2 regions of the Sphingomonas sp. CFBP9019 genome follow, and region 2 is predicted to be linked to the other one. Evidence: predicted binding sites of a transcription regulator. Region 2 holds the regulator's gene; the other holds the start of a gene.
The links. Region 2 encodes LexA, which represses DNA repair genes until DNA is damaged. Its sites were predicted from a motif close to GTTCCNCNCTTGTTCT; they were not measured.
Positions count from the first base shown of each region.

Region 1: a site for LexA is predicted at 1,728-1,743, ahead of SOM18_RS15585 (ribonucleoside-diphosphate reductase subunit alpha). Genes of this name have one in related genera too.

Region 1 covers NZ_JAXCWK010000005.1:106,214-109,809, forward strand. The annotation lists gene SOM18_RS15580 (EAL domain-containing protein) at 1-1,432, shown strand, start outside; gene SOM18_RS15585 (ribonucleoside-diphosphate reductase subunit alpha) at 1,840-3,596, shown strand, end outside.
Region 2 covers NZ_JAXCWK010000002.1:625,243-628,838, forward strand. The annotation lists gene SOM18_RS06930 (ComEC/Rec2 family competence protein) at 1-1,122, shown strand, start outside; gene lexA (transcriptional repressor LexA) at 1,285-2,010, opposite strand; gene glp (gephyrin-like molybdotransferase Glp) at 2,079-3,263, opposite strand; cobalamin riboswitch at 3,501-3,596, shown strand, end outside.

The DNA of each region.
Region 1 (3,596 bases), on a different contig from region 2:
CGACCTGCTGCTCAAACAGGTCGCGCAGCGCCTCACGCGCGTCGTCGGTGACGCAGGGCTGGTCGGCCGGCTCGGCGGCGACGAATTCCAGGTCGTCCTGCCCGGCGTCGACAACCGCGACACGCTCAGCACCCTGTCGCGCGAGCTCATCCTCGCGCTGTCGCAACCCTATTTCATCAGCGGTGCGTCGGTCTCGATCGGCTGTTCGATCGGCATCGCGATCACGCCGCAGCACGGCAAGGATTCGGAGACGCTGATCCGCAATGCCGATCTCGCGCTCTATGCGGCCAAGGCCGATGGCCGCGGCGTCCACCGCTTCTATTCGGACGACATGCTGGCGGGGGCGAAATCGCGCAAGCAGCTCGAGGACGATCTGCGCATCGCGGTCACCGAGGGCGCGTTCCACCTCTGCTACCAGCCCGTCGTCAGCACGAAATCGACGCGGATCGTCGGCTATGAGGCGCTGATCCGCTGGAACCACCCGACGCGCGGCCCCGTGTCGCCCGCCGACTTCATCCCGATCGCCGAGGAATGCGGGCTGATCGAGGCGATCGGCACCTGGGTCCTGCGCACCGCGTGCAACGCCGCCGCGCGCTGGCCCGCCGATGTCCGCGTTGCGGTCAACGTCTCGCCGATCCAGTTCGCCAACCCCGCGCTCCCCGCCCTCGTCACCAGCGCGCTCGCCCAGTCCGGGCTGCCCGCCAACCGGCTCGAGCTCGAGATCACCGAGGGCGTCTTCCTCGACGAGAGCGCATCGTCCGACCAGATGTTCAAGGCGCTGAAAGGAATCGGCGTCCGGCTTGCGCTCGACGATTTCGGCACCGGCTATTCGTCGCTCGGCTATCTACGCACCGCGCCGTTCGACAAGATCAAGATCGACCAGTCGTTCGTGAAGGGCGCGGCCGAGCCCGGCAACCGCAATGCCGCGATCATCAAGGCGATCGTCATGCTCGCCGACACGCTCGGCATGGAGACGACCGCGGAAGGCGTCGAGCTGCAGGACGAGATCGCGCTGGTCCGCGATCTCGGCTGCAGCCATATCCAGGGCTATGTCTATGGCCGCCCGGTCCTCAACGAGGTGGTGATGGAACAGCTTTCCACCGCCGCGGGGGTGGCGACCGCCGCCGGGTTCAAGACCAGCCGTGCGCCGCGCGTGCGGATGCTGCGCTCGGCGCGGCTGCTGGTCGAGGATACGCTCGTCGATGTCCGCGTCCGCGACATCTCGACCAGCGGCGCGATGGTCGAGGGGCTGATGGTCCGCGGCGATCCGACCGGCGCCGGGGTCTCGATCGAGCTCGTCGACGGCCAGATGATCGGCGCGCAGATTCGCTGGCTGCGCGACGGCCGCGCCGGGCTCGCCTTCGACCATCCGGTCGATATCGAACGGCTCGGCCCCCCGCCGCTGGTCCGCGGGATGCGCCGCGCGGGCTGACCGCGGGCGCGCGCGGCTCGCTCGAAAATATTTCGAAAGGCGCGAAATCCGCTTGCGTATCGCGAACCCGGCGCAGATCCACGCGTCGCGCCGCCGCCGCCGCCTCGCGATACCCCCATCGACCCCGGGCAGGGCCGCAACGGGCCAACTAGCGGCTTGCACCCGCTGCGGGATTGGCACAGTATCTGGGGGCTACTTACAGCGGCAGGCCCTATCTCTGGTAGAACATGGTGCGCCCCTCGGGCTGCCACCCTGATTGTCGACAGGCGTGACCACGCGCTGCCGATCAGTTTTTGTTCTGCTTTTGATCTGCCCGATGATAGCATGGGATATGCTCCCGATTCGAACGATTACAGAATTTTAGGAGCGGTCTTTTGGATTTCAGAGACAGCAGCCGGGATAGCGACATGACGACCGACACCATCGAACAGACCCTCGACACGCCCGCAGCAGAGGCCCCCAAGGCACCGCGCCAGGCGCAGGACAGCCATTCCGTGCGCGCGCAGATCTACCCGGTCGAGGTCGATCACAGCCGCGACGCGCTGCTGACCGAATTCGGCAAGGAGACGCTCAAGGACCGCTATCTGCTCCCGGGCGAGAGCTATCAGGACCTGTTCGTCCGCGTCGCGTCTGCGTACGCCGATGACGCCGGCCATGCGCAGCGTCTCTACGACGCGATCTCGAAGCTCTGGTTCATGCCCGCCACCCCCGTTCTCTCGAACGGCGGCACCGGCCGCGGCCTGCCGATCTCCTGCTATCTCAACTCGGTCCCCGACAGCCTCGGCGGCATCGTCGACACCTGGAACGAGAATGTCTGGCTCGCCTCGCGCGGCGGCGGCATCGGCACCTATTGGGGCAATGTCCGCGGCATCGGCGAGCCGGTCGGCCTCAACGGCAAGACCAGCGGCATCATCCCGTTCGTCCGCGTCATGGATTCGCTCACCCTCGCCATCTCGCAGGGCTCGCTGCGCCGCGGCTCGGCGGCCGTGTACCTCGACGTCTCGCATCCCGAGATCGAGGAATTCCTCGAGATCCGCAAACCCTCGGGCGACTTCAACCGCAAGGCGCTGAACCTCCACCACGGCGTGCTGATCACCGACGCCTTCATGGAGGCGGTGCGCAACGGCGAGGAATGGCATCTGCGCAGCCCGAAGGACCAGGCGATCCGCGCCACCGTCGACGCGCGCTCGCTGTTCCAGAAGCTTGTCGAGACGCGTCTCCAGACCGGCGAGCCCTACATCGTCTTTGCCGATCACGTGAACAAGGCGATGCCGAAGCATCACCGCGAACTGGGCCTCAAGGTTTCGACCTCGAACCTGTGCTCGGAAATCACGCTGCCGACCGGCAAGGATCACCTCGGCAACGAGCGGACCGCGGTCTGCTGCCTGTCGTCGCTGAACCTCGAAACCTGGGATCAGTGGAAGGACGAGAAGGGCCTGATCGAGGACGTGATGCGCTTCCTCGACAACGTGCTGCAGGACTATATCGACCGCCACGAGCCCGGCATGGAACGCGCCGCCTATTCGGCGGGCCGCGAGCGTTCGGTCGGCCTCGGCGTCATGGGCTTCCACAGCTTCCTCCAGGCGCGCGGCATCCCGTTCGAGGGCGCGATGGCCAAGTCGTGGAACCTGCGGATGTTCAAGCACATCAACGCGCAGGCCAACGAAGCCTCGATGCAGCTCGCGATCGAGCGCGGGCCCTGCCCCGACGCCGCCGATGTCGGCGCGATGGAGCGGTTCAGCTGCAAGATGGCAATCGCGCCGACCGCGTCGATCAGCATCATCTGCGGCGGCACCAGCGCGTGCATCGAGCCGATCCCGGCGAACATCTACACGCACAAGACGCTCTCGGGCAGCTTCTCGATCAAGAACCCGTATCTCGAGAAGATGCTCGCCGAGAAGTCGAAGAACTCGGACGCGGTTTGGAACTCGATCCTCGAACAGGGCGGTTCGGTCCAGCATCTCGACTTCCTCTCGACCGAGGAAAAGGACTGCTACAAGACCAGCTTCGAGATCGACCAGCGCTGGCTGCTCGAACTCGCCGCGGACCGCACGCCGTACATCGACCAGGCGCAGTCGCTGAACCTGTTCATCCCCGCCGACGTGGAAAAGTGGGACCTGCTGATGCTCCACTTCCGCGCCTGGGAGCTCGGCATCAAGTCGCT
Region 2 (3,596 bases):
GCGCTGCCCGAATCGCTCGCCGGACCGAGCTTTCAATTGTCGTTTGCCGCGATCACCGCGATCATCGCGTTGCACGAGCATCCCGTCGTCCGTGCCACGTTCGCGCCGCATGACGAGGGCCGCGGCAGACGCCTGTTGCGGGGCGCCGCGTCGCTGCTGCTGACCGGGCTCGTCGTCGAGGCGGCGCTGATGCCGATCGCGGTCTATCATTTCCACAAGGCCGGGCTGTACGGCGCGGTCGCCAATATCGTCGCGATCCCGCTGACCACGTTCGTCGTCATGCCGTTCGAGGCGCTGGCGCTGCTGCTCGACACGATCGGGCTCGGCGCGCCGGCCTGGTGGCTGGTGCAGCATGCGCTTGACGCGCTGCTGTGGCTCGCGCGCGGCGTGGCGCATGCACCGGGCGCGGTCCGCGCGCTGCCGGCGGTTCCCGACGGGGCGTTTGCGCTGATGGTCGTCGGCGGGGTGTGGATCGCGCTGTGGCGGACGCGGTGGCGACGGATCGGAATCCTGCCCTTGGCGGTCGGCGCGATCTGGGCGCTGACGACGCCGTCACCCGATATCCTTGTGACGGGCGATGGCCGCCACGTCGCGGTCCGGACCGCCGCAGGGCTTGCACTTCTTCGCGATCGGGCGGGGGACTATGTCCGCGATACGCTGGCGGAGAATGGCGGGGTCGACGGAGAACCGCTGCTGCTGGCGGATCAGCCCGACGCGCGGTGCAGCCGCGAGCTGTGCTTGACGGATGTCGTCGCGCGGGGGCGGGCGTGGCGTGTGCTGGCAACGCGCAGCGTTTACCGGGTGCCGATCGCCGAGATGCTTGCCGCCTGCCGGCGCGCGGACATCGTCATCAGCGAGCGCGGGCTGCCGCGTGGTTGTACGCCGCGATGGCTGAAGCTCGATCGATCGGTGCTCGCGCGGACCGGGGGGATCGCGTTGACGTTGACCGCGGGGCGGATGGTGACGGTGCTCAATCCGGGGGACCGGCACCCGTGGCGCGATCCACCGACGCTGGCGCGGCCAATGCGACGGTTCGGGGCGGCGGGCGATCAGCATGGGCTGGCCGGGGGGGCGGCGTCGGTCCGGTTTCGGGTGCCGGCTCGGGGGTGGTCAGAGCGATAGGTCGCGACTGGGTATGTCGGGTCATGATCCTGCGAAGGTGGGGCCTCCGATTGGGAGGGCCGCAATTCCGAAACGCGGACGATGGTGCCTGGGGCCGTTGGTCACGAACGCCACTGCCGGGTGGCGCTGGCGGTGATGACCGCCAGCGCCACCCGGCATTCGTCAGTCGTAGCGGCGCAGGATACCCGACAGCTTGCCCTGAACCCGGACCTGTGCGGGCGCATAACGCTGGGGGTCATAGGCGCGGTTGGCCGGGTCGAGCCGGACCATCGCGCCCTCGCGGCGGAAATATTTCAACGTCGCTTCGCTGTCCTCGATCAGCGCGACGACGATCTCGCCGTCGCGGGCGATCTCGGTACGGCGGATCAGCGCGTAATCGCCGTCGAGGATGCCGGCTTCGACCATCGAGTCCCCCGAAACCTCCAGCGCATAATGCTCGCCAGTGCCGAGCAACGCGGCCGGGACGGCAAGCATCGAGCTGCCCTCGAAGGCTTCGATCGGGACGCCGGCGGCGATCCGGCCGTGCAGCGGGATCTCGACGACGTCGTTCGCCGCGATGCGGGCGGGCGACGCGGGCGTGGCGCTGGCCGTGTTCGGCGCAGATACGGTGTCGGCCGATGCCGCCACCTTCGGCCCCGACTTCGCCGCCGTCTGCCCTGTTGCAGCCTCGGGACGCTCGGGCATCCTCAGCACTTCGAGCGCGCGCGCCCGGTTGGGCAGGCGTCGGATGAAGTTGCGCTCCTCAAGCGCGCTGATCAGACGGTGCACGCCCGATTTCGATTTCAGGTCGAGCGCGTCCTTCATCTCCTCGAACGAGGGCGACACGCCCGTCTCGGCGAGGCGGTCATTGATGAAGCAGACAAGCTCGTGCTGCTTGCGCGTGAGCATAACAGTTCTCCGTCCGGAACAGACGAGGAACTTCTATGGAACACTTGCAGCTTCGTCAAGCGGTGACGTCACGCGATGACGAGGATTTCCGCCGAGTCGCCCGCCCTTGCCGCCGGCGCGTCGCCGTCGCGGATGATCAGGCAGGACGAACGGGCGAGCGTCAGCAGCATCGAGCTGTCCTGGATGGTCGAGGCATAGGCGCGACCCTTGCGCAGTTCGGCGCGCATATAGTCGGTCCGCGACTGGTTGGGCGGAAGATCCTCGCCGAGCAGCGCGTGCGTCGTCTGCGGCAGGGGATCGCGCGCGCCGAGCATGTGCGCGACCACGGGGCGGACGAAGAGGATGGCGGTGACGAAGGCGGAGACCGGGTTGCCAGGTAGGCCGAGCAGCATCGTCCGGCCAAGCGCGCCCGCCATCATCGGCTTGCCCGGGCGCAGCGCGATCCGCCAAAAGTCGATGCTGCCGCCCGCCGCCTCGATTGCGGGGCGGACGAGATCGTGATCGCCGACCGACGCGCCCCCCGTGGTCACGAGCAGATCGGCATCGACCCCGGCAAAGGCGTCACGCAGCGTGTCGAGCCGATCGGGGAGGATTCCGAGATCGATAATGTCGACGGGCAGGTCGGCGAGCATCGCGGCGAGCATGATGCCGTTTGATTCCGGTAGCGGGACGGGGTCGCTGGTCGAGCCGGGTGGAACGAGCTCGTCGCCCGTCGCGGCGACCGCGACGCGCAGGCGGCGGCCGACCGATAAGGCGCCGTGCCCGCCGGTCGCCGCGACCGCGATGCGCGCGGGCGTCAGCCGGTCGCCGGCCGCGATCAGCCGCGTGCCGGTCGCGAAGTCGAGCCCCTTGCGGCGCGTGTTGCGCCCTTCGAAGGCGGGGCCTTCGCCGTCGAGCATCAGCCGGTCGCCGTCGCGCGCGGCTTCCTCCTGGACGAGCACCGTGTCGGCGCCCGCCGGCATCGCCGCGCCGGTGAAGATCCGCGTCGCCTGTCCCGCGCCGACCGAACCGGTGAAGGGGCGCCCCGCCGCACTTTCGCCGATGACCGTCCACGGCCCGGGCAGATCTGCGTAGCGGATCGCATAGCCGTCCATCGCCGAGAGGTCGGTCGCTGGCTGGGTGCGGCGGGCGAGAATGTCCTCCGCGGCCCAGCGGCCCATCGCCGAGCGCAGCGGCACGGTTTCGGCGGGGACGCGCGCGGCCATGGCGAAGAGGCGGGACTGGGCGTCGGCGACGGGGACGAGAGGGCGCATGCGGGCTCCGTTCAGCGGGGCGATGAAGGTCTGCGCTGCTCGCACGATTGCCGCGGGGCGGAAAGCGGGCAACGCCGCGACCGGCAGGACACCGGTCGGTTATGCGATCAACGTACGAGGTAAGGCAGACGTTGCGGTGAGATGGGACGACATGCCCTGCGTTGCGTCGCGCGCAAATCCTGTCGTCAGCGCAGGCAAAACGCGCTAGCCCTGTGGCGCAGGTCCGACGCAAGCCGGATCCGCACAGATCGCGTCGGTGCCCCTCGGGGCTTGAATGGGAATGCGGTGCGGGGTTCGCCCCAAGACCGCAGCTGTCCCTGCAACTGTAAGCGG